DNA from 4 places in the Marinagarivorans cellulosilyticus genome. Region 2 is predicted to be linked to each of the others. Evidence: predicted binding sites of a transcription regulator. Region 2 holds the regulator's gene; each other region holds the start of a gene.
The links. Region 2 encodes FliA, which starts transcription of late flagellar genes. Its sites were predicted from a motif close to TAAAGTTATNNNNNNNNCGGCCGATANCC; they were not measured.
Positions count from the first base shown of each region.

Region 1 (7,558 bases), 1.8 Mb from region 2:
GAAATGGCCTTTTTATGGGCGAATTTTTTAGTCGGTAATGTCGCAAATCGCTTGGCCAATAGCACAACCTTAGAGATTACCTTGGGGCAGGTAAGCTTAATTTTTACTGCGGCAACCACGGCGGCTTTAACCGGGGCAAGCACACCTGCTTTTTTAAACGACAAACCTATTCCGTGCTGGCAAAGTTTTCGGGTGGCCGCGGGCGATGTTTTGCGTTTATCGTTACCTAAATTTGGCTTGATTAATTATTTAGCCGTTCAAAATGGCTTTAAAGTACAGCGGGTTTGCGGCAGTACAAGCATTTGTGAACGCGAAGGGCTTGGCCCTTTTAATGGTCGTCAACTGCAAGTAAAGCAGTGCATTGGTTACTCTGTGCCTAATCAAACTAATCCTATTCGATCTGTCCCTGCGCACTACATTCCCGAATATCATGGCCAAAACATTCCTTTTATGCCGGCGGAAAAGGTTGCTGTGAGTAAGTGCTTATCGGGCGCGTACTTCACCGTAACCCCAGCGACCAATCGCATGGGCTGCCGCCTAGAGGGGCAGGCCATTGAGTGGGTGGGCGAGGGCGGTACGCAATGCGTTAGCCAAGGCATGCCCTATGGTGCAATTCAATTGCCACCTGATGGCCAACCCATTGCGTTATTGAAGGACAGGCAAACAATGGGGGGGTACCTGTTGTTGGGTTGTTTGTCGCGTTTTGGGGGCGGGCGTTTAGCGCAATGCAGGCCCGGTGAAAGGGTTAGCTTTGTTGCTATTTCACGCATGCAGGCTATTGAACAGCTGCGCCAACGCAATGTTTTTTTTGGTTTATAGCTTCGCAAAACATTAAGGTGCTGGCTGGTTGCGGCGCTCGGCTAATAATGTACTTTGGCGGCGTACCACATGTTGGATAAGTTTTTCTTGTACAGCTTCGCGTAAATTTAAAAAGTCGACTCGCCAAATAAACTCATCACTTTCGCCTTGATGGCAGTCTACAAGCAAGCCATCCACTTCTAGTTTTTCTTCGTCGTCTAATACTAAAAATAGGCGTAAGTGGGCGCCAATATCTAGCGGGGAATCCTCGGCGAAAGCTAACCCGCAAGCGCTCATATTCACTTTGCGAGCGCGGTAGGCGAGTGTTGTTTTGGTGTGTTTATCGACTTGGGTTAAACGTTCGATCTTTTGGTTTAATAATGCGATTAATTCAATAAGCTCTGGATGTACATGCTTTTGCTCGGCAATTAAAATTTCCATGCGCCGGTCTTGGTCTGCAATTAATTCAAAGGTGTCGTCTGCGCTACTTTCTTGTTTAGAGTGAACGACTTGGTAGCTTAATTTAACGGTATCGTTAATACGAAAATAGCGGCGACGTTCCGATGACATTATAAGCTCCTAAAATATTTCTTCGGGTTGTAGTTCAAAGAGGTAGTCGGGTTCGAGTTTTAAGTCGCGCAAAATATCGGCGCCATCGGGTGACTGCAAAACCGCTTTATCATCTTCGGATAAATCGTCGTCTAAGCTTTGTAAAATTAAAATTTCTACGCGGCGGTTTTTCGCTCGATCATCAGCGCTGTTGTTGCTGGCTAGAGGTTTGGTATCTGCCATGCCGCTTACCTCAAAACGACGTGAATTAATAACATTGCCACGCATTAATTCGTGAGCAACGGATACTGCCCGCGCGGAAGATAATTCCCAGTTTGAGCGAAAACGTGCGGTATTTATGGGGATGTTGTCTGTATGCCCTTCGACCTTAACGTGACCGGGCTTAAGGGCTAAAACTGCTTGCACTTCTTGCAGTACGTCGCGGTATTCTGGTTTGAGTGTGGCCGATCCAGAGCCGAACGAGCCTTTTTCCCGAATGCGAATAATTATTTTTCGGCCTTCGGTTTCAATTTCAATTTGACCGGCTAAAATCTGTGCGCTTAGCGCATCGGCTAGCTCGTAGGCTATTTGCTCGGTTTGTTTTTCGAGTTCTTCTAGCACTTCTTTTACACGCGCTTTTACGCCGGCATCGTAGCCTTCTTCACCTTGTTCAACATCAAAGTCTTCAGAGCATTCAACCTTGAGTGACATTTCGGTCACATCTTGTGTGGTTTGGAATATCTCGTTGATAGGGGTTGGCTCTGGCCTTCCTGGGCTAAATTCTTGTGCAATAATGCTGGTGCCTTTTGGTGGGTCGGTGACATTCACTTTGTTTTGAACGCCAAAAGCCTGCGCCATCGAGCCGGCTAAGCGCTTAAACTTCATCGCGTCCATTTCAGAGAACGACAACAGCAAAACGAAAAAGCACATTAGCAAAGACATCAAATCTGCAAACGTGCCCATCCAAGCCGGCAGGCCTGCCTTACATTTGCACTTATCCTCATCTTCATCACTCATAGCGAGTTAGCGCTGGTGAATTACTCTTCACCGGGATCGCGCTTGCCCTCCGGAAGGTAGTTGCGCAACATGCCGTCGATTACGCGAGGGTTTTGCCCATTCTGAATAGCGATGAGCGCGTCGATAACTAAGCTTTTAATCATGGCTTCCTCCGCGGCGCGCAGGGCAAGTTTATCGGCCATGGGTTGGCAAATGGCGTTGGCAATAATGGCGCCGTACAGCGTTGTAAGAAGGGCAACGGCCATTGCAGGGCCGATGGCTTTAGGGTCGTCCATGTTGGCCAGCATGGCCACAAGGCCAATGAGTGTGCCTATCATTCCCATCGCTGGTGCCATTTCCGCCATGTTGGCAAAAATAGAGGCGCCAACGGCGTGGCGTTCTTCGGCTTTACTTTTGTCTTTGGACAGCAATGTTTTAACAACGTCGGGTTCGTGGCCGTCGACTAATAACTGAATGCCACGCTTTAAAAAGTCATTACTGACTTCTTTGCCTTCTAGTGACAGAAGGCCGCCTTTGCGAGCTTCGTCAGCTAGGCCAACAACTTCGTTAATAAGCTCAACAGGGTCGGTGCTGCTGAATTTAAAGCTTTTGCCTGCAACCTTAATAGCGCCCAAAAACTGCCCAAGCCCATACTTGGCCATAACCGCAAAAATGGTACCCCCAACTACGATAACGACTGAGGGTATGTTGACGAACATGCCTAACTGGCCACTCATCAACATAGAGATGACGATAAGGGCGAGCGCACCCACAATCCCGACTAACGATGCTAAATCCACACTGTGCTCCCTTGTTTCGGCTGCTGTACTGCTTTCAATTGGCAATGTCGGCGCTTAAAACCTGCTTTTTAGGTTATCGGCCGGTGCTCTTAAAGATTGAATTTTCCAACTGCAGCGTTATAAGTTATTCATTCTTTGAGTGTAGATGGTTTTAGCCGGTCTTCCGTGAAATTGATGGGAGTCGACTTACTATTGGTTTTAACCGTTGGGTTTACGGGTAGCGGTGACCATGTGGCTGCTTTGTGGTTTGACCGGTCTGTGTAAGTTGGGTAATGTGCGCGCTTCTATAATGGTCGAGGTTGACGGCATGGTCGCGCGTAAAAAAACAGCACATTTCGAGAAGTCTTTGGAGGCCCTAGAGTCAGTTGTTGATGATATGGAAAGTGGCGAACTTAGCTTAGATGACGCACTGAAAGCCTTCGAAAAGGGTGTCAAATTAACGCAAGAGTGCCAGCAGGCGCTGGATGAGGCTGAGCAAAAAGTCTCTATTTTGCTCGGTGATAGTCCTGCTGCTGAACCTGTCCCCTTTGATGCTGGCCCTGCAGACGCTTAAAGCGGTTTTTAACCTTTGAATAAAGAATGCTTTTGTGAATGACTCATTAACACTATTTGTGGACCGCTATCTGCCTGAAATTGAGCAGCATCTCGCGGCCGCCTTGCCTGCGCCTATAAACGGGGGGGAGCGTTTGCGCGAGGCCATGGCCTATAGCCTGCTTAATGGCGGCAAGCGTATTCGGCCTATTTTAACCTTGGCTGCAGCGCAAGCGTGCGGTGGCATTGGCAGCGCGACTTGGCCAGCGGTGGTGGCGGTAGAGTATATACACGCCTACAGCTTGATTCACGACGATTTGCCTGCGATGGATGACGATGATTTACGTCGTGGCAAACCGACTTGCCACATTGCCTTTGATGAGGCTACGGCCATATTGGCCGGCGATGCGCTTCAATGCTCTGCTTTTGAGTGCTTATCCAAGCAGGCCGAAACGCTAACCATGGTGGCGCCACTTGCCAAGGCTGCTGGTGCGCGCGGTATGGTTGTTGGTCAGGCTGTTGACCTTGCTGCAGTGGCGCAGCAGCTGAGCCTTGAGCAGTTGAGCCATATGCACAAACATAAAACGGGTGCGCTCATCGAGGTAAGTGTGCAGCTGGGCGCCATGTCGGCGGGTGCTTCGCCCGCACAATTGAATGCCTTGGCTGAATACGCTAATGCTATCGGTTTGGCGTTTCAGGTGCAGGACGATATTCTTGATGTAACAGCAGACACCCAAGTTCTTGGCAAGCAGCAAGGCGCCGATGCGGCAAATAATAAGCCCACATATGTCAGTTTGTTGGGTTTGGAGGGGGCGCAGCAAAAGGCGAAGCAGCTGGTCGCGCAGGCTTTGGTAGCGTTAGAGATATTCCCAGATGCACACCTATTGGCGGCTATTGCGCATTACATTGTTAATCGCGAAAAGTAGATTGCCGAAAATGGCGGGGCCTTCTTAGGGTTGCGTGCTTTGATTGCTGCCGTAATGTAAACGCAAAATGCGCCTGCATTACGGCAAGCCATCTTAGAAGAATAAAGCCCAAATAATCAAAGCAAAAAGCACATACTTAAGCAGATAATACAAAGGCTTGTTTTTCGCCTTAATTTTTTTACCTAGCAGACGCACCCCGTAAACATAACCAAATAGCTTATTGATTGCACCTACCTTGTCGCCCGGCTGATTTTTTGAAACTGCTGCGCCCATCACTACTCGCGAAAACAGCGCGTTGATCCAAGACGCAGGTGCAAACCACATGGGGCGAACGACATCGCAAAATAAAACAATGCGCTGTTGTTCGGTATCGTTTTTGGCGTAGTGAATGAAGGTTTCATCAAACATAACAGATTCACCATTGTGCCAAACGTAAGGTTCGCCATCGACATAAATAGCGCACTTTTCGTCGCCTGGGGCGGTTAACGCTAAGTGGTAGCGCAGCGAGCCGGCATAAGGGTCGCGGTGTTGTTGCAGTTTGGCTCCAGGTGGTAGCGATGCAAACATTGCGGCTTTAATGGATGGCACTTGTTTGAGTAAAGCTACGGTTTTAGGGCACATATCGTTGGCAGAATTTAAGTCGTTGCCGTACCACTTTAAATAAAAACGTTTCCAGCCGGTGCGGAAAAACGAGTTAAATCCTACGTCATCTAAATTTTGTGAGGCAACAATGCGCTGCTGCGATTGCAGAGCAAGAGCTTCATCGCGAATGATTTCCCAGTTGTCTTCCAGCAGTTTGAGTGCCGGGTAATCTTTTGGGTCGTGGTAGGGCGTAGATGGCGCTTTAGAAAACGCATATAGCAGGCAATTAATGGGCGACATAATCGTGGAGTGATCAAACAGCTGTCGCGAAAAACGGTGGCGGACTTTGCCGCGAAAATGAACATAGCAGCCGCCCATTGCAAACAACAATAAAACCCAAATGCCGCTGGGAATAGAAAAATCAGACAAGGTACACCTCCTGTATTGTGCTGGGGAATTCTAGCAAGAACGTCGCGCCACAGCTAATGAATACGCTGGGAATAGTCAGCATAGATAGTTGCGAGCGTTTGCGGTTTGAGTTGAGTGTCGCTAAAAAGTGGGTGTCTAGTTTTGGATGAAAAATAATAGGTCAATAATGTATAAAAAATGTGGACAATAAGATTGCTTGCTAAAGCGCAAAAATACATTACAGAGATTGGGTGGCGGTTCAGCCGCACCTCGGCACACAGTCATACTACTACCGTTGCTCCCTTCCGGGCCTGGCGGGGTTTGCAGCGAACTGTTGCGAAGGGACCAAACCGCCATAGAGCGGGTATCGATAAACTGACCCCGAAACATATAGCCTTGAAACATGATGGTGGCTAGGGGGAGACTTGAACTCCCGACCCCAGCATTATGAGTGTAGTGGATCATTTTTGATTGGAAAATAGGTCGTTTTTTCTCCGTATGAGGAGATAAAAATGTCAAAAACATACGGTGTATTCTGCACAAAGGGTGGGGTCGGGAAGTCTACTACAGCAGCTAACTTAGGTGCAATTCTTGCGGATATGCACCAAAAAGTATTACTCATCGACGGTGATCCACAGCAATCGCTATCCCGCTGGTACCCACTATCTAAAACCGCCCCATTTGGATTGACGCAGCTGTACAAGTCAGCAAGTGCTGAAGGTTGTATCAGTAGCACTGTGATCGATGGGTTAGATATCGTCCTAAATGACGACCCCTCCAAAGACCCGGCTATCGCGACCTTCTTACGCGAGAGCTTTTACAACTCGTTCAACTTAAAAAAAGCGATTGAGAATCTGGGTGATCAGTACGATTACGTAATTATTGATACTCAGGGCTCTAAAGGGATCATACAAGAGACCGTTTTAATCGCATCCGATGTTGTTTTGAGCCCTGTACAGCCGAATGGGTTGGATGCAAGGGAATTCATAAATGGCACCTTAGCTTCCTATAACCAACTGATTCCAAAGCCAGGATATCCAAATATGACGGGGCGTGTTGCGCCACCGCCACTTCGGGTACTGATAAACATGGCTGATAGAACGACCATGACTGAAGGGGTCGTGAAGCAGTTGCGGAAGCGGTTCGATGCCGAAGCAGACCACCACATAACCGTCCTCAATACCCAAATTCCCGACTTGAAAAGCTACAAAGAAGCCTTTTCAGCGCAGTCACCTGTACATCGTTACGAGCGGCACCGTGGTGGGCCAACGCTTTCGGCACTCCAGATTATGAAAAAGCTAGTGCATGAACTCGAACCCAAACTGATTGACGTATCGCCAAGCTGGAAGAAATAGCTATGTCTAAAAAAATTGATTATGAAAACGCTTTGTTTGGTGACAATACAGCGCCAATCGTTGCGAGCGACCATACATTGCCACCAGACCCTCGGGTAGCAACTCGCTTACCTGTCACCATTGATAACTTGGTGCCTTACGCGGGTAACCCGCGTACAACCGCGAACCCCGAGTACGACGCGATCAAAGAGTCGATTCGGTATCGCGGGCTTGATCACCCGCCAAATGTAACGCGGGAGTCCCCCGACAAGCCCTACATGATTAAAGATGGGGGGAACACGCGACTGATGGCATTGAAGGAGTTGTGGCAGGAAACACAAGATCCTCGCTATTTCACGATCGATTGCATGTTCCACCCTTGGGTGTCAGAACGGGATGTATTGCTCGCTCACATTATCGAAAACGAAATGCGCGGCAAGATGACATTCATTGATCGAGCTAGGGCTGCTATGCGGCTTAAAGAGGATCTTGAACACGAAGGAGGTGAGGCACTTAGCTCTAGGGTTCTCGCTGAAAAAATTACTAAGCTTGGCTGGTCACTTAAACACCAGCATCTTTCTTTGATGATTTATGCCTTTGAAACATTGCTCCCGTGGCTACCCAGCACGCTGGA
Region 1 is NZ_AP023086.1:2,440,753-2,448,310, forward strand. Features, by position in the region: gene MARGE09_RS09640 (5-oxoprolinase subunit C family protein) at 1-819, shown strand, start outside; gene MARGE09_RS09645 (PilZ domain-containing protein) at 832-1,368, opposite strand; gene MARGE09_RS09650 (flagellar motor protein MotB) at 1,378-2,364, opposite strand; gene pomA (flagellar motor protein PomA) at 2,385-3,143, opposite strand; gene MARGE09_RS09660 (exodeoxyribonuclease VII small subunit) at 3,373-3,696, shown strand; gene MARGE09_RS09665 (polyprenyl synthetase family protein) at 3,731-4,600, shown strand; gene MARGE09_RS09670 (aspartyl/asparaginyl beta-hydroxylase domain-containing protein) at 4,694-5,611, opposite strand; RNA gene ffs (signal recognition particle sRNA small type) at 5,845-5,941, opposite strand; gene MARGE09_RS09680 (ParA family protein) at 6,103-6,945, shown strand; gene MARGE09_RS09685 (ParB family protein) at 6,948-7,558, shown strand, end outside.
Region 1: the regulator FliA is predicted to act here: its motif matches at 3,215-3,243, upstream of pomA (flagellar motor protein PomA).

Region 2 (7,558 bases):
TATCGGTAACGAGCCCACATTAAATGTTATTACCCTAGATGCCTCGCTGGAACACTTGTTGCTACAGTCACTGCAACAAGCACAAAAAGTTGGCGCGGACCCTTCAAACTTTATCGAACCGCAATTAGCCGAAAGGCTTAATCAGTCGTTAATTGAAGCGTCCAATAAGTTAGAAGCTGCCGGTGTAGCGCAAATATTATTAGTAGCTGCACCTATTCGCTCGATGCTGGTGAAATTTACCCGCTTCAGCCTGCCAGAGCTTCATGTGCTGGGGTACAACGAAATACCCGATAACAAAGAGATTTCGATTCAAGCCAGTGTGGGCGGCGAACTGCAAAATGGGTAAAGCCCAAGGATAAGCACCCGCACAATAGGATTACAGCTTTAAGCCGAGTAGGTGGAGGTAGGTTATGACAACAAAGCGATTTATGGCGAGTGATATGAGCCGCGCATTAAAAAAAGTGCGCGAAGAGCTTGGCCCAGATGCCATTATATTGTCGAGCAAGCGCGCTGAAAAAGGCGTAGAAATTATTGCTACCTTGGACGATACACCACCATCACCGGCTAAAGCGGCCAAAAAGCGTTTTGCCGCATCGTTTGATGATGAGCTGGATCAACCGCTCGCCAGCGATACCGAGTGGGAAGAGCACCACAATGCACAGCGTGTGGCCTCGAATACTCGCGTTGCGGCGCTGGCTAGCGAGGCGCCAGCGGAACCTAATTACAATGCCGAGCCCAGCCCGCAAAAAGCGCGTTTTAGCGAATCGACATCGGCCAATGCCGAGCGCTTAGCCAGCGAAATACAAGCTGCGCACGAACGCATGCTAGCGGCAAAAGGGCAGGCTGCATCGGCTATTTCTATTACCGATGACGAATACGACGTACCGCTTAAGGCCAAAGCGCCAGCGCAAAAACATACCGAGCCGGCGCCAGAAATGTCACAAAACCGACAAGTAGCCAGCTTTGCTCAGCAGGTGAAAGCACGTGGCCTTGACGACGAACATAGTGCCGAACAAAACAAACAATTACACAGCTTGTACGACGAAATTGCAGAAATGCGCATGTTGTTGGAAGAGCAAATATGGCAAAAACAATACGCTCCGCGTGCAGAACCCAGCCCTTTAACGGGCCGCGCACGTCAGTTGGCAACGCAGTTAGAGCAACTGGGTTTATCGCAAGGTTTAATTAAAGATTTATTAGTTTGCGCCAATGATGAGGAGCGCTTGCCAAATTGCTGGCGCAAGGCGTTGGCGATGCTGGCGCGCAAGCTACCGGTCGACCCGCACGACCCTATAGAGCAAGGCGGCACGTTTGCTTTTGTTGGCCCAACCGGCGTGGGGAAAACAACAACAGTGGCCAAATTAGCCGCGCGTTATGTGTTAAATCACGGTCGCGGCAAAGTTGCCATAGTCACAACCGATACCTACCGAGTGGGCGCACACGATCAGCTCAAAGCCTTAGGGCGCATTTTACAAGTGCCTGTTCGTTCTATTGAGGGCGAGCATCAGTTGAACGCGGTGTTATCGAGCCTTAAGCAATACGAACTTGTGTTGGTCGATACCGCAGGCTTTCGCCAAGGCGACCCAAAACAAATTGAGCAAGAATCGTTACTAGATGTCTGCCCCGGCGTGCAGCGGGTATTGGTATTGGCTGCCAATAGCCAGCAGCAAATATTAAAAGCCTCTTTACATGCTTACGGCAATAGCCCTTTGCGCGGCTGTATTTTTACCAAATTAGATGAATGCGCCAGCTTGGGCGAAGCCTTTGGCGCCGTCTGTAGCCATGAAGTGCCAATGCTATATACCGCAGCAGGGCAAGAAATCCCCGATGATATTCACGTGGTTTCATCCAGCGATTTAGTCGCGCAAGCGGTTAAGCTAGCGCGCCAATACGAAAACAGCGCACAGGCGTTGTCGGCCACCTGATGTACGGCGATGCAAGTCTTTAAGCAGCCTCTATACTTGATGAGGCACGTTGTTTTTTTGTTAAGTCGGCCAGTCAAAAACATGGCCGTAATTGTTCTTAAACCAAGTCCCGCAAGGGCTGGCAAAGATATAAACATAGAAGGATGTCGAGTTCATGAGTAATCATCCCGTAAAAGTGATCGCCGTAACTGGTGGCAAAGGTGGCGTAGGTAAAACCAATTTATCGGTGAACTTAGGCGTCGCTTTAGCCGAAATGCGCAGGCGAGTGGTTCTCATGGATGCTGACTTGGGCTTGGCCAACGTCGATTTATTATTAGGTTTAAATGCGCAATTTAATTTGTCTGATGTGCTCAGTGGTAAGCGCAGCTTACAGCAGGTTATGTTGCACGGGCCAAGCGGCTTGAAGGTAATTCCCGCGTCGTCCGGTGTGCAGCAAATGGCATCGTTATCGCCTGCTGAACACGCGGGTATTATTCATGCCTTTAGTGAAATCGCCGATCAAATGGATGTGTTAATTGTCGATACCGCTGCGGGTATTTCCGATACTGTTATTAGCTTTGTACGCGCCGCGCAAGAAGTTGTGGTTGTTGTTTGCGACGAGCCCTCGTCCATTACCGATGCCTACGCCCTAATGAAGGTTTTAAATAAAGATCACGGCGTGACGCGTTTCAGAGTCATTGCCAATATGTGCCGCACAGTAGCAGAAGGGCAGCGCTTATTTGGCAAACTTAACGGTGTGTGCGAACGCTTTCTTGATGCCTCGATTCAATATATTGGCGCCATTCCATTTGATGAGAATTTACGCAAGGCGGTGCAGGCACGTAAACCTGTTTTAGAATTTGCACCGCGCACAAAAGCATCGCAAGCGATACGCGTTGTTGCGCAAAAGTTGGACCAGCTGCCGGTGCAACGCAATGCCAAAGGGCATTTAGAATTCTTCTTCGAGCGCTTGCTGTCGGTGAGCGGCCAGAATTGATGGTTGGCCAGTGAATTCAGGGGCCGCTATGTATTCGCCTGCGCAAGTTAAGCGCGATATAAATGTAGAAGACTACGCCTATCTTGTGAAGCGTATCGCTTACCACATGGTGGCGCGTATGCCGGCATCCGTACAAGTGGATGATTTAATTCAAGCGGGCATGGTTGGCTTGCTGGAAGCGGCGCAAAAATTCCAAGATGATAAAGGCGCAGGCTTTGAAACCTACGCGGGTATTCGTATTCGCGGAGCCATTGTTGACGAAATGCGACGTGGTGATTGGGCGCCGCGCTCGGTACATCGCAATTCCCGGCGCATTAACGAAGCCATTGCTAAAATAGAGGCCCAAACCGGTTCCGATGCTACGGATATACAAGTGGCGGATGAACTCGAAGTGACCCTCGATGAATATCACAGCATGGCGCAAGATTGCGCCAGCACTAAGCTCTTTAGTTACGAAGACACCTTTGACGAAGAAGGCGACGAATTACTCACCTCAGAAGATTCTAGACAACACCAAAACCCCGCCGATACAGCTCAAAAGCAAGCCATGAAGGTAGCGCTAACCCAAGTAATATCGGGTTTAAAAGAGCGTGAGCAAATGGTGCTTAGCCTGTATTACGAACAAGAGCTAAACCTAAAAGAAATTGGCGAAGTGCTGGGTGTTAGCGAATCGCGCGTTAGCCAAATATTAAGCCAAACGGCTATGCGCATTCGTTCGCGCATGACTGGCTGGCAGCGTTAGCCCTTCTTTTTAGCAGGTCAATATCGCTGTTTTCTCGCGCTTCTAGTGCTTTATTCGCGCTACCTTTGCGGCCCGCCAGACGGCATTCACAGGGGTGTTTTGTACGACTTTTATTTCCCCTCGACTAAATTACAACGAAAACTGGCTAGCTGCAGTTGACGAGCTAGACTTATGGTTACTTAACACGGATTTCTCGCTTTTAGTTATTGTTAACTGGATGTTTGTGGTGGCAATAGTTAGAAGCTCCAACCGTTAATTCAAACTCAGGGTATTCCGTTTGCGGAGGTTGCATTGGACAAGAATATGAAAATCCTAATCGTTGATGATTTTTCAACAATGCGTAGGATTATTAAAAATCTTCTTAGGGACTTAGGCTTCACCAATACGCAGGAAGCGGACGATGGAGCAACGGCGTTGCCAATGCTAAAAAGTGGCGATTTTGATTTTCTCGTCACGGATTGGAATATGCCGGGCATGACGGGTATCGAGCTGCTAAAGCAGGTGCGCGCCGACGAGCGGTTGGTGACCTTACCGGTATTAATGGTAACGGCCGAAGCTAAACGCGATCAAATTATTGAAGCTGCACAAGCTGGCGTAAATGGCTATGTCGTTAAGCCGTTTACCGCGCAAGTGCTCAAAGAAAAAATCGATAAAATCTTTGAACGCGTGGGCTAATCCGCAGGGTTAGCATCTATTGCTTGTAAGGCGTAAATTATGGACCCAACAGATAACTGGCATCACAACGAACGCTTTCTCGGTGAATTAAAAGACCGGTCTGCGATGCTTGTTGAGCAGCTACAAAAAAATGATTACGAAGAAGCCTCTGCGGTTATTCGTTCCATTATGGATTCCCGGGATGAACATTTGTTTAACTCGGTTGGCCAGTTAACACGTGCATTGCACAGCGCGATTGTTAATTTTAATGTCGACTCCGAAACAAATGGCGCAGCTACTAATGCTGAAGTGGCAGATAGTGAAATCCGCGATGCTTCAGACCGCTTGCATTACGTTATAAATATGACGCAGGACGCTGCCGAAAAAACCATGGACCGGGTAGAAACAGCGGCACCCATCGCTCTTAATTTAGGCCGAGAAGCCAAAACCCTAAAAGACGAATGGGATAAGTTGCGACGTAGAGAAGTTAGCAAAGAAGAGTTTGCCGAACTTTATTCGCGCATCGATGGCTTTTTATTGCAAATGACATTGGGCGCAGACGAGCTTAATGAAAACTTACAAGCCATTATATTGGAGCAAGGTTTTCAAGATCTAACCGGTCAAGTTTTGAAAAAAGTTATTGGCCTTGTTACTGATGTTGAAAATGAATTGGTTAACCTAATGCGCATAGCCGGTAAGGTTGAGGCCGTAACGGGCATATCTCGAGATACAGACCCAGTGGCTGCCAAAAAAGCCAATCTCCCGTGTGAAGCAGAAGGGCCGCAAATCCACGCCGATACGCGTGACGATGTGGTTAATGGTCAGGATGATGTTGATGACCTGCTATCGAGTTTAGGATTTTAAGGAGCATTTATGTCATTTGGTGAAGATGAAGAGATACTCCAGGACTTTCTTGTCGAGGCGGGTGAAATTCTTGATCAATTATCGGAGCAACTCGTCGAGTTAGAACAGCGCCCTGATGATAAAGATCTGCTCAATGCTATTTTCCGAGGTTTTCATACCGTTAAAGGCGGAGCTGGCTTTTTACAGTTAAATAACATGGTGACATGCTGCCATGTAACCGAAAACCTGTTTGATATTTTGCGCAACGGCAAGCGTCCTGTAACGTCTGAATTAATGGATGTCGTTCTACAGGCGCTTGATACCGTCAATTCGCAGTTTGATGATGTTCAGCACCGCAGGCCACCACAAGACCCTTCACCGGAATTAGTCAGTCATTTAGAGCGCCTTGTTTCGTGTGAAGATTTAAATGCGCCAGCAGCACAAGAAAGCGCCGCGCCACCAGCAGAGCCAGAGCCTGCCGCCGCAGCACCTAGTGAAGAAGGCTTGAATTTATCGGACGATGAATATCAAGAATACATAGATGCCATTGCCGATGGGCCTGCAGAAAAACCATCTAGCGATAATACTCAACCACCAGAGGCGGCACCTACAAGTGCGCCAGCGAGTGCCAGTAGTGACGAAATATCTGAAGATGAATTTGAAAATCTATTAGATCAATTACATGGTAAGGGCGGTGGCCCAGGCGCTGCACCTAAAGCTCCAGCCAGTGAGGCTCCTGCGCCAACCCCAGCTGCAACAACCAGTGAACCTGCTGCAGCTAGCAATGCGGACGAAATATCTGAGCACGAATTTGAAGCGCTATTGGATCAGTTGCACGGTTCGGGTAAGGGGCCTTCGGTAGCACCGGCTGCCCCAGCCGCTAAAGCGCCAGCGGCGCCTGCAGCAAGCGCAAGCGAAGGTAACGGCGATTTAATTACCGACAGTGAATTTGAAGACTTGCTGGATCAATTACACGGTTCTGGCAAAGGCCCTACTGTAAACGGGGCAAAAACGACGAAAGCTGAAGCGTCTGAAAAACCCGCAGAACCAGCAGCACCTGCCGCTAGCACGCCGCCGGCTCCTGCGCCAACACCAGCGCCTGCATCAACACCTGCACCGGCAGCGCCCGCCAATGTTACGGCGATTGCTGCTGCTAAGCCAAGCACTCCTGCACCTGCACCTAAACCCCGAGAGGCTGCTGTTGCCGCCGCTGCCGGCGGGGGTGGTGGCGGAGGAGCGCCCGCGCCAGCAGCCGAGGCAACGGTGCGCGTTGATACACAACGCCTTGACGACATTATGAATATGGTTGGCGAGCTAGTGTTAGTGCGCAACCGCTTAGTACGTTTAGGGTTAGATGCCAATGATGAATCCTTATCAAAGGCTGTTAGCAATCTTGATGTAGTGACTGCCGATTTGCAAACCGCAGTCATGAAAACGCGGATGCAGCCGATTAAAAAAGTATTTGGCCGCTTCCCGCGCGTTGTACGGGACCTTGCGCGTAACCTGAAAAAAGAAATTACCCTAGAGCTTGTCGGGGAAGAAACCGACTTAGACAAAAACCTTGTTGAAGCGCTCGCGGACCCATTGGTTCACTTGGTGCGCAATAGCGTAGATCACGGTATTGAACTGCCTTCTGTACGTGAAGAAAACGGCAAATCGCGCGTAGGGAAAGTGATACTCGCGGCTGAGCAAGAAGGTGACCATATCCTTCTGTCGATTACTGACGATGGCGGCGGCATGGACCCGAATAAATTGCGGGAAAAAGCTGTCGAAAAAGGCGTAATGGACCAAGATGCCGCTGGGCGTTTATCGGATGTTGAAGCATTTAATTTAATTTTTGCCCCTGGTTTTTCGACTAAAAACGAAATATCCGATGTGTCTGGTCGCGGTGTGGGCATGGATGTGGTGAAAACCAAAATCACTCAGCTTAATGGCTCTATAGATATTGAATCTAAGTTGGGCGAGGGCACGCGCATAGCCATTAAAGTGCCGTTAACACTCGCCATTATGCCAACGCTAATGATTATGCTGGGTAAGCAAACATTTGCCTTGCCTTTAGTGAGTGTTAACGAAATTTTTCATATGGATTTGCGTAAAACCAATGTGGTAGACGGGCAAGAATGCGTGACTATTCGCGAAAAAGCGATTCCCATTTTTCACCTGAAGCGCTGGCTGGTAAAAGGCCCTGTTTCCATTGATAACCCCGAAGAAGGGCACGTGGTTATTGTCAATGTCGGTACCAGGCGGGTGGGCTTTATTGTGGACCAATTAATTGGCCAAGAAGAAGTGGTCATTAAGCCTTTGGGCAAAATGTTGCAAGGTACGCCAGGCATGGCAGGGGCAACAATAACCGGTGATGGCACCATCGCTTTAATTTTAGATGTGCCCAGTATGTTAAACCGCTATGTTGGGGCGATG
Region 2 is NZ_AP023086.1:4,267,508-4,275,065, reverse strand. Features, by position in the region: gene flhA (flagellar biosynthesis protein FlhA) at 1-346, shown strand, start outside; gene flhF (flagellar biosynthesis GTPase FlhF) at 411-1,925, shown strand; gene MARGE09_RS17570 (MinD/ParA family protein) at 2,080-2,901, shown strand; gene MARGE09_RS17565 (RNA polymerase sigma factor FliA) at 2,930-3,643, shown strand; gene cheY (chemotaxis response regulator CheY) at 3,935-4,318, shown strand; gene MARGE09_RS17555 (protein phosphatase CheZ) at 4,358-5,161, shown strand; gene MARGE09_RS17550 (chemotaxis protein CheA) at 5,171-7,558, shown strand, end outside.

Region 3 (7,558 bases), 1.5 Mb from region 2:
GCAATCGTACTGTTTGATTTTTTTGCGAATCGCCGAAAAAACATCATTCATGGCTTGGTCTTCTGGTACGGCGCCACGCAGCTCGCAATCCACTTTAATGCCGGTAAAGTCCAAGGCGGATTGTTCAATGTTAGCGCCTTCGAAGGGCTCTACGTTGAACTCGATAGTTGCGCCTGGGGTAATAATGCCATCGTCGTCCATGTCTAGCATTACAGCCGCAATTTCCAGAAGCGCATCGGTTTTGGCGTTAAACCCGCCAGTTTCTACATCGATAATAACAGGTAGATATCCGCGAAAGCGGGAGGCAAATACCGTAGTTTCGTTTGCTTCAGTGTCGCTCACCGATAATCCTTAGCTTTAAATGAGTCAATAAATTTAGGCTTGCAGCGCCCAGTTTAGAGTTTGCCCTGCAAGCAAGGGGGTAAGTGTGCTATCGCCTAAGCTTAGCTGCTCCGGTTGCTGCCAGGGCTGTTTGATTAGCGTTACAGTATGGCTATTGCGCGGCAAACCGTAAAAGTCGGGCCCGTAGTAGCTAGCAAAGCCCTCTAGTTTATCTAGCGCGTTGGCGTCTTCGAAGGCTTGCGCATATAGCGATAGAGCGGCATTGGCGGTATAGGCGCCAGCGCAGCCGCAGGCGGCCTCTTTTTTGTGTGTTGCATGTGGCGCTGAATCGGTGCCGAGGAAGAACTTTGCATTGCCACTGGTTGCAGCCTGAATAAGCGCTTGTTGATGGTCGCCGCGCTTGAGTATGGGCAGGCAGTAATAATGCGGGCGAATGCCGCCGGCCAACATATGATTACGGTTAAATAAAAGGTGGTGCGCGGTAATCGTTGCTGCAATATTGCTATCTTGCGCCTTTACAAAGTCCACAGCATTTGCGGTAGTAATATGCTCTAGCACTACCTTCAAACCACTAACGCTTTTTAGAAGTGGCGCTAGGGTACGTTCTATAAAAACGGCTTCTCGATCAAAAATATCAATGTGGTTGTCGGTAACTTCACCGTGCACTAGCAGCTTAACGTCCTGCTCGGCCATGGCGGCTAATACAGGGTACAGCTTTTGAACATCGGTTACGCCGGAGTCTGAGTTAGTCGTTGCCCCGGCAGGGTATAGCTTACAGGCCACAACGCCGGCAGCCTTAGCGGCTTTAATATCGTCGGTTGTGGTGTTATCTGTTAGGTATAAAACCATTAAAGGCTCAAATGCTTTGCCTTCAGGCACGTGCGCCTGTATGCGTGCTTTGTAAGCCATTGCCTGTTGTGCATTCATAACAGGAGGCACTAAGTTGGGCATGATAATCGCGCGGGCGAACTGCTGAGCGGCGTCGCCGACGGTGCGCTCTAGCGCCTCGGCATCGCGCAAGTGAATGTGCCAGTCATCAGGTGCGGTAATGGTGATTGATTGCATAAAAAGGAGAAACTCGTTTTACTCAAATCGCCAATGCAAGTAAGGCGATGCGCCGGTTATAGAGGCTCTACACTAAAGTATCGCTCGATAAAGGGCTTAAATTAATGGAAAGAGGCGCATGCTACCGCAAATCTACTTTAAAGCACAGGCGATACTCGCCGATAACCTGACATGAAGATACTTGTAGGCGATTTTATGCAGTGGGTCAGTGAAAAGGTTCGATATCGGTGGGCCGTGGTGGTGTTAACGCTTTTGTCTGCGTGTACTTTGGCATCGCAAGGAGCTTATGCCTTCAGCTATACCAATGGCATAGAGGAAAGCAGCTGGCGTTTTGATGGTTCGGTCTTTGAGTGCAGCCTAACGCATAATGTGCCTTTTTATGGCGAAGCGGTGTTCAAAACCCGAGCGGGAGAAGCGGCCAAGTTTACGCTTGTCCCTCTTGCGGAGCGCCTGAAAACAGGCCAAGCATCGCTTATCCTTCAGCCCCCGGCATGGCGGCACAATTTACGCCCTATCGATTTAGGCTACGTACCCGTTAAGCGCGGGGAGGAGCCTGTCGTTCTTGGTGATGATCTAGCCGAGCGTTTGCTAGCAGAGCTGAATACTGGTTATGAAATGGAGTTAACGCGGATGCCGTGGTACGGCGCCGAGCAAAGCAGCCGTGTGCACGTTAGCCCAATTGGGTTTCGCGATGCCTATAGGCGCTATTTGGGGTGTTTAGGTGATTTGCTGCCGGCCAATTTTGATCAAATTCGACGTACCGCGATTTACTTTGGATCGGCGTTATTTGAGCCGTTGCCACCGGATCAGCGCCGTAAACTCGATAACATCGTGCGTTACTGTGAAGCAGACCCATCGGTGACGGAGTTTTACATTGATGGTCACACCGACAGTGTAGGTACGCGGGCTGATAACTATGCGCTATCAGAGAATCGCGCGAAAGAAGTTACCAAGTATCTAGTGAGTAAAGGTCTACCTGAAGAGCGCATTAAAGTGCGTTGGCATGGTGAACGTTATCCAACTGTTCACAATACAACTGTTGCAGGGCGGGCCAAAAACAGGCGCGTTACGATTCGCTTGGAGCGAGACCCTGCACTAATACCTAACGTAATGGAGATGTAACTGGAACCTTGGTGCCAGTTATGAAGATAAAATGGCATTAATTGTAAAGTAGGTTAAGCCATTGATTCCAACCAGTAGGCCTAACGCACAAAGGCGGTTGTAAACTAACTTTCTGGTAGGGATATTAGCGCGCGGCAGTGTGCGCTCCCATTGGCCGTCTAGGGCATCTACTTTTGCATGCAGTGAATTAGGGTTTGCTTCGAATTGTTGGTTGCCGTCGTAAACAAGCATAACTCTTCCTTTCGTAATGTCTCGTAGTGAACATAGTTATCATATTAGATAAGGGAGTACTTCTTTCCCAGCTGACATTCTAGCGAGCGTTTGTGAGAAATTGACTATCCTAAGCGCGCTCTAGTGATGGCATAAGAGGCTGTGTAATAAAAGTGGTCGAGTTAGGGCTATGTTTAACCTAAAAACCGCAGTTGAACCATCAAAGTCTACGCATCCCTTTGGTGCACCTGACGCGTGATAAAAATGATTCATCACCAATAAGGTGACAGATAACCGCTCCTGCGTGATCTGCATTTCCCCCATCCATGGGGGTTACTACATATTTTTACTACACGCCATGCACACCAACGGAATACGCATCTTTTTGACTCTCAACTGCGGTTTCTAGGTTTAACCCTTGAATAAACCGGGGAAGGGGAGTCGAGCCTAGACTGGAGCAGGGAGATGTATGGGCGTGGCGGCTTGCTGGGCTTTGCTATCGCAAGGTTAGCCTGTAAAAAATTTAAGCGCGCGGCTCATGATGGAGCTTTTTTCGGGGAAGACGGTTTTGTAGTGGCTGATAAGATGTTTTTGCGGGTTGATATAGCAATGAATGTTAGCTTCTTCGTAATTATCACGAGTACCTAAGTGAGCAACTAAAAATATTTTGTAAATTCCCATCTTTGGCTCGAACCGACTAGAGTGGGTATCGAGGTAGCTCATAAGCAGATATTTACCGTGTACTTCTTGGGTTTGAAATTGGCAAATTTGTTGCGCATCTAAGATATCGAAAGGGGTTTGTGAATAATCGCGCGAAGCGTTAAAGGCCAGTACTGCGGCGCCATTGACGGAAGACTTCATGTAGCTAAAAATAAAAGCCGCAATTGCCACTAAAGCAACGCTTAAAACAAGGATTAAGAGCGGTTTAATAACACTGTTTTTACGGACTACTTTATTGCTTTTTTCATCAAACTTAAAGCCACGAGGAATCTTTAGCGAAGGAATAATTTCGCTATCAGTGTCACTGTCAGGCTTGGGCTGATGAGCATCTGAATTCATAGGTAGAGTGTGCGTCGCCATTAAGGTCTCCAGTCACGCTTGGTACCGACTGAAGGCCCGTAAATATTGCCATGCCGCCACGCTTTGAGTGGCTATGCTAATGAATATAGACTAAGGATGCTACTGTTTGCCTAGACTGTTTTAAGCTGGATTTGGCCGCTTCTAGACGTTTTACTTAAGCGGTCTGATTGGCTGATTGATGGCGGCAAATTCCTGTTTACCGCAGCTTGAATGATGTAATAGCCATAGCGGCAAAGGCGGCGGCTAGTAAAAAGCACACAGCGGCGTTTAGCACAATAAAACCTACATTTAAGCTTAGGCCACTTAGTGCGTCGGTAATTAGCGCTTGGCTTCCAAGCAGTGGAATTGCTGCCACGCTCAAGGTTGTTGCCTTGCCAGACAACAAAACATAGAGCCCAGTGGCTGTCGGTAATAGTGTGACTAACTGAGTGTATGTTTGGGAGTCTTTCAAGGAACGCGCGCGCAGCGAAATAAATAATAGTAATGAATTAGCCAGTGCGACTAATGGCACCAGTAAAATAAAAACGCGAGCGTAGTCGGTAAACGAAAGGTCTACGCGTAAGCCCAGGTCCGCTGTAGGTGCGTAGCGGATTGCTAAAAATTGCCCCAGCAGCGCCATTGTCATTACGATAAGCGATAGGCTACAGGCCATTAGCCACTTACCTAAAAATAACCAGTGTTTAGCGACTGGAACCATCAACAAAGTTTCGAGTGTGCGTCCTTCGCGCTCGCCGGCGGTCATTTCTGTGGCGACACCTGCGCAAGCAATAAAAGCTACTAATACTAAAAATAACGGTACCGAACCCAAAATCCGCATAGCCATTTGTTGTTCGCGGGCTGTATTGACATCGAATATTTGGCCTACATGTGCCGCCTGCGGGCTAACACCACGTAAAATTAAGCGTTGTGCGCCTAAGGTTTGAAACCATTGGCTGGTGATGGACTTAACTCGGTTAGCTGTGGCGTGGTGTTCGTTGCGTGATAGATCCCAAATTAGCTCAATATTAGCCATGCGTTGGTCGCGAAAATTGTCAATGAAGGTATCGGGGATGCGCATCACCATCGCCACCGTTCCGTTGCGAACCTCGTCTTGTGCATTGTCAGTAAATGGCTTTGTGTTGATTCCTTCTGCTTGTAATTTGGCAATAAGTGGTGCGGCGTGTTCTGGGTTAATTACCGATAATACAAACTCGGGTTTATCTTTTTGCATGATAACGACAAAGCTCAGCACCCCGTAACTGGTTAGGGCAAATAGTAAAGGCATCACCAAAATAGGGAGCACACCTTTAATATCTCGGCGGGTGTCTAGCCATTCTTTTTTAAAAACAACCCATACTTTATTCATTGATTATGCTTCCATCGGCTGTTGCATGTGTTGCATTACTTAAACATAGCTGCGCAAAAGCCGATTCTAAATCGCTGCAGCCGGTTTGCTCAATAATGGCATCTGGGGTGCCGCTAGCTGAAACTTGGCCTTGTGTAATCACGCTGAGTTCGTCGCATAAATGTGTGACTTCATGCATTAAATGGCTGGAAAATATTAAGCAGGTGCCGTCGTTTTTGAGTTGTAATAATAGCGCTCGCACGGCGCGGGTGGTGAGCACATCTAAACCATTGGTGGGTTCGTCTAAAATCAGGTAGGGCGGCTCGTGCATAAGGGCTCGAGCTAAGGCCACTTTCATGCGCTCGCCTTGGGAAAAGCCCAATGTTTTGCGGTGTAAAATATTTTGCATGTCTAGTTGTTGTGCTAGTACCTGAATGCGGTATTGCGTGTGGGATTTGGATAAACCATACAGCTGTGCAAAGTAGCGTAAATTCTCTGCTGCGGTTAAACGAGTATATAAACCACAATTATCCGGTAAGACACCGAGTTTTTTTTGGGCTTCTACCGGGTGTTTGATAACGTCAATACCGTCGATATGTACCCGCCCGCTATCGGGGGTAAGCAAGCCACACAAAATGCGTAAGCTGCTGGTTTTGCCGGCGCCGTTTGGCCCGAGCAGACCAAGGGTTTGACCTGGCTGTACGCTAAAACTTACATCGCGAACGGCTAGGGTATTGCCAAAGCTTTTTTGAATGTGCTCGACGTTAATCACGGGGTAATTCCTTCGCGTTAGGGCTGCGTGCCGTATCTGTTTGTAACGGCAAATCTGTGCTTTTTAAAGCCGGCCCGGCATTATCAATAAAAAAATCAACAGGTTTAATATGTTTGACGCAAGAGGTGTCGAGTGCATCGAGTTGAGCTGATTCAATAAATTGCGCCATTAGCTTAGGTATGCAGCCAACACCAGTTACCCCGTGGTGCCCGCCAGGCACAACAATGTGTTTGGCGTTTGTCATATTCTGGCTGGCCCAATCGCCCCAAAAAGGAGGCGTAACCGGATCGAACTGGCCTGAAGTAATGAGCGTCGGGGTTGCGCTATTCATTGGGCTAAATAGCGATTCAATACTGGCGGCTTCGCCTTTTGGTAATGCTTGGCAAGCAGGGCTTAAATCGTTTAAAGCGCTAAAAGGCATGGCGGGCAGTGCTTGTTGGGCGCGTGGCAAATAGGGGGCTTGGCTATCTTCAGCACATAAAATGGCGGCGTGCATGCCGTAGCTCATACCCTCATGCACGCTATCACTGGCTATTTGTGCAAGGTTTGAAAGTGGCCTGTAATTACCTTCAAAGGCTGCGTTAATGGCCATTGGTAGCAGTGCTGATAATTCGCGGTTATACAGCGCAAAGCGCACCCAATTGGCTACCAGCGGCGCTGTTATTGTGGTGGATAAAGCCTCTTGGGTGCGCGGGTGAAACAGCTTTGCTTTGCTCGGCGCCTTGGTTAAATTAGCAATAATATGCTGCCACTTTTGATGTAAATCGCCAAAGCTTTTTAAGCATTCAGGCTGCATTTCGCAGGCGCTAAATAGCTGTTGCAACGCCAGTGCGGCATCGTATTCTGCATGGCGTGGCAGTGCAATGGCGCCGGGCGCAACGCCGTCAATAATGACTGTGCGGCTTGTTTGTGGAAAAAGATACTGGTACTCCATGGCCACGCGGGTGCCATAAGAGCTACCCCAAAGGTTAAGTTGCGCATAACCAAGCTGCTTTCTTAGCGCTTCAATATCGAGTGCCGCCTGCCGAGTGGTTATGGCGGTTAAACGTTGCTCTGGGGAATCATAATCGCTAGCGCATTGCACTAACGCAGCATTCATGGCGGCTACCAGTTGCTCGCTTGGCAGTGTTTGATCTATGTCGTTTACGCTCTCGCAACTGAAGGGGGCGCTTTTTCCTGTACCGCGTTGATCAATAAATAAGATGTCTCGGTTTTTTTGTACCGCGTAAAAAAAGCGCAAATATTGCCAAGCTAAAGATACGGCCGAAGTCCCTGGGCCGCCGGTAATAACAATCAGAGGGTCTTGTGTTGGGGTGCTGCGGGCGCGGGCTTTGAGTAAATTTAATGTCGCTTTCGGCGAGCCGGCGTTTGCAGGCAAGGTCACTTTTGCGCATTGGGCCCCGTAAAAAGTGGTGCCGTGCTGGGCCTGCTCACAAGCGCCAAAAGTAACAGCCGTTTTGCTGGCAGGGCCTTCTTGCGCCCAGGCCGCGTTTAGCGTTGCGGCACATAAAAAGCTAGCGAGCGCACCATGCGCTATTTTTTTGAGCCATTGTTTTTTGTAATTCATTGTATAGAGCCTAGCTTGATAGTTATTAGGGCTTTATTTTTTGTGGCGCAGCTTGCAGCCTTTTTTGGGCCCAAGC
Region 3 is NZ_AP023086.1:2,796,444-2,804,001, forward strand. Features, by position in the region: gene rnt (ribonuclease T) at 1-342, opposite strand, end outside; gene pyrC (dihydroorotase) at 376-1,407, opposite strand; gene MARGE09_RS11260 (flagellar protein MotY) at 1,579-2,529, shown strand; gene MARGE09_RS11265 (hypothetical protein) at 2,548-2,760, opposite strand; gene MARGE09_RS11270 (hypothetical protein) at 3,247-3,819, opposite strand; gene MARGE09_RS11275 (ABC transporter permease) at 4,016-5,164, opposite strand; gene MARGE09_RS11280 (ABC transporter ATP-binding protein) at 5,157-5,915, opposite strand; gene MARGE09_RS11285 (alpha/beta hydrolase) at 5,908-7,482, opposite strand; gene MARGE09_RS11290 (HPP family protein) at 7,508-7,558, opposite strand, start outside.
Region 3: the regulator FliA is predicted to act here: its motif matches at 1,546-1,574, upstream of MARGE09_RS11260 (flagellar protein MotY).

Region 4 (7,558 bases), 130 kb from region 2:
TGCGTTTTTTGGCGGTCAGGCGCCGGAGCCTTTATTGAATGTCCGTTTTGCTGGTGATGTTTTACCCTCGCCCCATGCTGGCGCTAGTGGCGATACAGTTTCTGAACTAGAGCGATTAAAAGCATTGCGAGATAGCGGTGCTATAACTGAAGAAGAGTTTGCGGCGGCAAAGAAAAAGCTATTGGATTAATAGCGCTAGGGTGCTTCTGGCAAAGCGGGGCGACCTAAAATAGTTTGGCCAATAACACAGGCACGGCAGTTTCTACGCGTAAAATGCGATCGCCTAATTGTACCGGGGAAAACTGGTTACTTAAAAAGGTATCGACTTCTTCTTGGGTAAAGCCTCCCTCTGGCCCTATGGCAAGTACAGAGGACTGCGCTGTTAGCGGTGTAGCTTTAGGGTAACTCCCTGGATGGGCAATAATTTTTTGTTGTTGTTGCATTAGGGGTAGTTGGTCTTGAATAAAAGGGCGCCACTTTTTGTGTTGAATAACTTCGGGGATTTGCGTGGCTTTGGCCTGTTCTAGCCCCAGTATTAGTTGTTCCGCAATAGAATCCTCTTTTAATAGTGGCGTTTGCCAAAAACTTTTTTCGACCCGCTGGGTATGGATTAAATGGAGTTTTTTTACTCCCATAGTCGCAATGGTTTGCAGGCTGCGTTGCAGCATGCGTGGCCTAGGTAGCGCTAGAATTAATTCGACATCAATTTGCGCTGGCGGCGGCGCTGTTAATGTTATGTTGCCAAGGGTAACGGTATTGTTCGCAATGGCTAATACTGTGGCGGTGCCCACCATGCCATTAATTGCCCCAATAGTGAGTGTGTGGTTAACGGGAAGTTTTAAAACCTTAATAATATGTTCGGCTCGATAATCATTGAGCACGGTTTGTGCGTTATTAATGACATCACTTTCACGTAGCAACAGTAAATTCATAGTTATTGAGTGTCGTTAGTATAGGTAAGAAGCTTAGGCGACTTAGCTTGGTTTGCGTCAACAATATAAAAGGTGGGGTGAGCGGTTAAAAGGCTGCGAGCGACAATTATTGGCTAGGTCGACTGTGATGTTTTGCGCGGATAAAATCGCCATGGGCAACATGAATTAAGTCTGCAACTTTGCGAATTACATACTCTTCATATTTGTCGAGTTCGCCATCAGCATATGCAATGCGCCACATGCCAACAATTAAATCGAACTTATCTTGTGGCGAACAGTGTAGGTTGATTTGCTGTGTAAACTGGTACATGGATGTAGATTCCATGCATTCGTTTTGTGCAAGGGTAATAAGTTCGGCACTTTGGTTTTTGGGGATATCAAAACTGTCTTCAAGTACGCGTTGTAAACAGGCGAGTTCTTTTGCATCAAACTCGTTATCAACAATGGCGACTTCAATAAGCAGCGCCGCACAGGCAAGGCGTTTTTGCTCCTCGCTGAGTGCGGCGTTAGTTTCAGGCCGCATTTCGGCCTGAAAAATGTCGAGTATTTTCGACAGCATAGGTAACGTCTTAGCCCTTTTTAGAGGCTAAGAAGTTTTCTAGGTTAACCATGTCAACAACAAAGCGACGGATGCCGTCTGCAAGTTTGTCGGTGGCCATTGCATCTTCGTTGTTGCTGAAGCGGAATTGTGCTTCGGTCTCAACGATTTTCTCGCCGCCAGACTTACCTTCAGCGCTTAAAGCTTGCTCTAAGGTGCCTTCGTCTTTTTGCAGTTGATCTAATAATGCTGGACCAATGGTTAAACGGTCACAACCGGCAAGGGCTTCGATCTCGCCGATGTTACGGAAGCTTGCGCCCATAACAACAGTATTGTAACCGCAAGATTTGTAGTAATCGTAAATTTTAGTAACGGACTGAACGCCTGGATCTTCAAAAGGGGCGTACTCTTTTTGATCGGTATTCGCTTTGTACCAATCTAAGATGCGACCTACAAATGGAGAGATCAAAAACGCACCGGCATCGGCACAAGCAGCTGCTTGGCTAAAGCTGAACAATAAGGTTAGGTTACAGTTGATGCCTTCTTTTTGAAGAACTTCAGCAGCTTTAATACCTTCCCAAGTCGAGGCAAGCTTAATTAAAACGCGGTCTTTGCTAATGCCAGCTTGCTCGTAAAGCTCAATTAAACGATGTGCTTTAGCGATAGATGCTTGAGTATCGAAAGATAAGCGAGCATCAACTTCTGTTGAAATTTTGCCTGGAACAATCTTGAGGATTTCACAACCAATAGCAACAGCCAAGATGTCACCAGCGTCTGCGATATCTTTACCGCGTGCTAGGGCGTCTTGTACCAAAGGAGCGTACTGCTCTAATTGAGCGGCGCTGTACAACAACGATGGGTTAGTGGTGGCATCTACGGGTTTGTACAGTTTAATAGCTTCGATGTCACCCGTGTCGGCAACAACGTCTGAGAATTTTTTAAGTTGTTCTAGCTTGTTAGTCATGGAGGTCCCCCTATTACATGAGGCGCGTATTATGGGCATAGCAGAGCATTTTCGCAATCTGAACGGAAGTACCAGTTTTATGTTTTGGCTTTGGAGGCTTGGAGGTAAGCCTCTCGCTTGGCTTGCAGGGCGATCATCTCGTCCAGCGCTTCTTGTAAAACAGCGGGTGTAGCGTCTTTTGGGCTGGCGTTATCGCTTAAAAAACGCCGGAACAAACGCCCGCCGTGTTGTGCGGTGTAAATACCTAATATGTGCCGCGACATATGATGCAATCTCACTCCCTTTTTATGTTGCTGCCAGCAGTAAGTCATAAACTCGGCCAGTATATCTTCACGACTAGCCGGTGCTGTGCCGTTAAATAGCAGGGCGTCTACGTGTGCGAAGCTATAAGGGTTGTGGTACATCTCTCGGCCGACCATGACTCCATCCAGCGGGCCCAGCTGTTGCTGGCATTGCTCTAGGGTATTCAACCCCCCATTAAGTACAAAGGTATGCTGCGGGTATAAGGTTTTGAGGGCGTAAACGGCCTCATATTGCAGTGGTGGAATTTCTCGGTTCTCTTTAGGGCTTAAGCCCTTTAGCCACGCTTTGCGCGCGTGCACAATAAAAACTTCGCATCCGGCAGTACTTAAGGTGCGAACGAAGTGTTGCAGGTGTTCTACGCTATCTTGATCATCAATACCTATGCGGTGCTTTACCGTGACGGGGATATCAACGGCATTTTTCATGGCTTGAATACAATCGCCGACCAGCTCTGGCTCCGCCATTAGGCAAGCGCCAATTTTATTTTCCTGTACGCGGTCGCTCGGGCAGCCGCAGTTAAGGTTAACCTCGTCAAAGCCCGCGTCTTCTGCCATCTTGGCGCATTCGGCAAGCTCCTGCGGGTTGCTGCCGCCGAGCTGCAAGGCAATGGGGTGCTCTTCTTTGTTGAATGCTAAAAAGCGCGCGCGGTTGCCGTGAATTAGGGCTGGCGTAGTGACCATTTCTGTATAAAGGCGGGCTTCTTTTGTGATAAGTCGCCAAAAAAAACGGCAGTGAGCGTCGCTCCACTCCATCATCGGGGCAGTGCAGAAGCGCCAAGGGTTATGGGGGGCGTTGGTCGGCGATGTGGTGTCAGAAGGTGAAGGCATAAAAACAACTGCGTAAAAAAGTCGCTCAGTATACGCTTGCAGGCCTTTGGGTTTAAGGGAAATTATTCGATTAGGCTTCGCCTAAGGTTCCGCGGGAGTTTTGGTTGTGTTTAGCGCCTTTGCCGTTATAAAGCGGGCTGTTATTGCCTTGGCCACGCAGAATATTCAATAGCCTTTCGTGTGTGGATTGGCTGCGCATCATCACTTTGCCGTTAACTTCGTTGGCATCTTGGCAGGCTTTAAAAAGTTGCTGCAGTTTTTGCCATTGTTCTGCCAAGCCGTTTTCGATGGCGTACTGGCTAAAGACTTGCTCGGCGCTAGAGGCGGTGCTTTGCTGTGCTTCTGATTGATATTGGCTTGTCCACTGCGTGCGCGTAAGTGCGCTTTGATGTAGTTGGTTAAGGAGTTTTGATTTTGCTTCGATGAGGGCGTCCAGGCTGTCTATTTCGCGTTTCTTTAGATGCTCACGCTCTTGCTCTAAAAGGGCTAGTAAGTTTTGGCAAGCGTTAATATCGTTGCTAATGCTTTTCGCTAGCCGGTCGTTATTCAGAGGGTGTGCAAAACTCATTGGAGTATTCTCTTAGTCAAACAAATGTCGCTTTTGCGGCTGTGTTAAGCGCCATGCAGGTTTTAAGCCTAGTTCTACATAATATGGGTTACAGAGCAGACGACTTGCCGGCTGTAATTAGCTAGAAACAAGCTAGAAACAAGATGGTGCGGTTTGTTTGGGTGGGAGGTCGATGCTATAGCGCTGGGCTTAGAGTGCTTTATAGAGGGAGGTGCTGCCTAAAAATCAGACAGCATCTTATCGGCAATGGCGGAAGGGTTAGGGCTAAAGCTTCCATTCGCAATAGATTGTTTGATTGCAGCGACTTTAGCTGTGTCTACTTCGGGGCTGCTTTGCACTTTACTTTCAAGGCGGCTCATAGCTTGGCCGGCGCCGCTTAACGAAACATTATCGCCGCTTGAGGCTTGCGCCGCATTTGCAGAGTTACTGGCATTATCCGCAGAGGGGCCACGTGTTTTGCCGGTATCTTGAGTTGGGGCATGAAGGCGGTTTTTGCCGACGCCGCCGGTGTCAATAACCATGTTGTATGCCTCTTTATCACATTAAGGGCTGATGCTTTGTGCTTAAATTCAGCCGGTTCACAGAGCTTGTCGGCCGCAATGGCTTTTACTTTAGAAGTTTTTTACTTTTTTTATAGTTTTTTAGTATTCGCGTCTTAATTAACTGAGTATTGATCTAAAGGTTAGCAACTGCGCGCCCAGGGGCAACTACAAATGCCTCGATAACGCGTTTGGATTGGGCATTCTTTACTCGTATTTGCTCGCCGATCTTGCCGTCGGACATCGCAATAGCTGAGGTCGCAACAGATAAGCCACCATTGCCGGCCTCTAAGGTGATTTTGTCGCCGCGGGTGATTGCGATGGGTTCACTCACATGCTTCAAACGTATTACGCCACCAGAGCTAATATTACGCGTTATGGCATTGCCTATGAGTGCGGTGGTGCTTTTGGCGTAACCGAAGCCGAGATTACTGGTATTGCGTACCGTCAATGATAGATCGTCGGCTTTAAGGATGGTGCCTTTATAAATGTCCCGTGTAGCGGTGACAACTTCTTGCAAAACGTCTATGCGGGCAGGAACAAAAATGCTCCATGGCGATTCCCCGTTACAGCTAACCCTAACAGAGATATTGGCTGTTTTGGTTTGGTTGCCGTTTACTTTAATGTTCTTACTTTCAGAGCACTTGGCGAGTTTTAGCCGCGGATCAAGGCGGGACACTTTAATGTCTAGTTGGGCGTCTTGAATTACAGAACTGTAGTGCTTGCTAAGAATGTCCTTTACCTGTGTGCGCATAGCGTCAATATCTTCGTAGTTTGCGCCACTCGACGCATCGCTGTGCGCTGCTATAGCGTGCATGAAGATGGAAAAAAATAGGCCGAAAGCAGCTAATTTCTTATCTATGTGGTTCAAGATTCACCTCCTGTATGAAAATTTTTGTAGCTGTAAGCTATGTCAAAAGTATGACAGGTTTATGTGTCTTTGGTAATTACTTGCTGTTTGTGCAAGTCTCGAGCCGATTAGTAAGCAGTCTAAAAGGAGTGGAAGGTATTGGGGCAAACGCTGTAGAGCGGAAGTGTGAGTTAGGTCTTTTTTGTATGAATTACTGACATACCGGTTAGGTTTTGCTTTTGGTTTGGCTTGCTTGCTGATCTTTTGACGCTCTGCGAGGGCATACTGTGCCGGAAAATCTACCGTTTGAACTTTTGCGGTATTTAGTTCGCCAAAACAAGAAATCACCGACTAGAGTTAGAGTATGTATGGGCGCCATTCTTTGGATATGCCTGTTTGATTGGTTGCAAGCTTTGGGCGCGAATTGTGAATTTCGCTCTGAACGGAGATTTTTATGGCTGGCGTTTTAGATAGTGTCAACCAGCGCACACAACTGGTAGGGCAGAATCGACTCGAGTTATTGTTGTTTAGCTTGGGCGGCTCTCAACAATATGGAATTAATGTTTTTAAGGTTAAAGAGGTACTGCAATGCCCGTACCTTAACGAAATCCCTAAACGTCATCCTGTTGTGCGCGGTGTTGCGCACATTCGTGGGGGCACTATTCCTATTATGGATATGCGCCAAGCGACTGGCAGCATGCCACTAGATAATATTTCTCAGTGCTTTGTAATTATTACTGAATATAACGGGTCTACTCAGGGCTTTTTGGTAAAGTCTGTGGAGCGTATTGTTAATATGAATTGGGGCGCGATTCACCCGCCACCCAAAGGCGCCGGCAGAGACAATTACTTAACAGCGGTGACGCAAGTTGATAATAAATTGGTCGAAATCATCGATGTAGAGAAGATATTAGCTGAAGTATCGCCCCTGCCTGAAGATGTGAGCCCAGAGGTTATCGAAGATTCTAAAGGCGATACGTTAGTCAATAAACACGTGCTTATCGTGGATGATTCGACGATTGCCCGTAAGCAAATACAAAAGGTTGTGCAGTCGTTAGGAATGACCACGACTGTGCGCAAAGATGGGCGCGAAGCACTGGACTATTTAGAGGGGTTAATCGGTGAGGGTAAAGACCCAGCGCATGAATTGTTGATGATTATCTCCGATATCGAAATGCCAGAAATGGACGGCTATACCTTTACCGCGGAAGTAAGAGCTAACCCGCAGTTGAGTAACATGCATATTATTTTGCATACATCGTTAAGTGGTGTGTTTAACGAGGCGATGGTTAAAAAAGTAGGGGCAAACGACTTTTTGGCCAAGTTCCACCCTGACGAACTGGCTAAACGTGTTAACTCGAGGGTGAAGGAAATGACAGGGAAAGGGATTGATGAAGCGTAGTCTAATTGTCTTGCAGTACACTTTACAGTTATAGGTAATCATGTGACTGCTCGCACGCCGCCGCCAACCCCTAAGGGTATTTGCTTTACTGATGTTGAGTATCAGGAGTTTCGCCTGTTTTTACAACAAGCGTGCGGCATTGATCTAGGGGCGGGCAAAGAATACCTCGTTGCCACGCGGGTTCGTCGTATTTTGGCGCAAGAGCATATTAGTTCGGTAACCAAGCTCTTAGAGCTACTGCGCAACCCTAGCCAGCGTGCGTTAAGGCAGGAGGTTGTCGATGCGATGACAACCAACGAAACGCTGTGGTTTCGCGACAATTACCCCTTCGAATATGCGAAAAACACACTGTTTCCTGCGTTGGTCGACGCCGGCGTGCAAAACATTCGCGTTTGGTGTGCAGCGTGCTCGTCTGGGCAAGAGCCTTATTCCTTGAGTATGACGTTAAATGAATTCAATCGGCAGCGTTTAGGTCGCTTGCCGCTTAATAGCCGCATAGTTGCGACAGATATCTCGAGCGAAATATTGGCAAGTGCCAAGGCTGGGTTATACGACAGGTTGTCGATTGCCCGGGGTTTGAGTCAAGAACGCCTGCAAACGTTTTTTTCTTCTACACCGGATGGCCGCTGGCAAAT
Region 4 is NZ_AP023086.1:4,397,397-4,404,954, reverse strand. Features, by position in the region: gene MARGE09_RS18040 (DUF4126 family protein) at 1-190, shown strand, start outside; gene MARGE09_RS18035 (16S rRNA (uracil(1498)-N(3))-methyltransferase) at 225-932, opposite strand; gene MARGE09_RS18030 (tellurite resistance TerB family protein) at 1,039-1,491, opposite strand; gene tal (transaldolase) at 1,502-2,434, opposite strand; gene dusA (tRNA dihydrouridine(20/20a) synthase DusA) at 2,512-3,564, opposite strand; gene MARGE09_RS18015 (flagella synthesis protein FlgN) at 3,635-4,132, opposite strand; gene flgM (flagellar biosynthesis anti-sigma factor FlgM) at 4,351-4,653, opposite strand; gene flgA (flagellar basal body P-ring formation chaperone FlgA) at 4,808-5,542, opposite strand; gene MARGE09_RS18000 (chemotaxis protein CheV) at 5,976-6,923, shown strand; gene MARGE09_RS17995 (CheR family methyltransferase) at 6,966-7,558, shown strand, end outside.
Region 4: the regulator FliA is predicted to act here: its motif matches at 4,718-4,746, upstream of flgM (flagellar biosynthesis anti-sigma factor FlgM).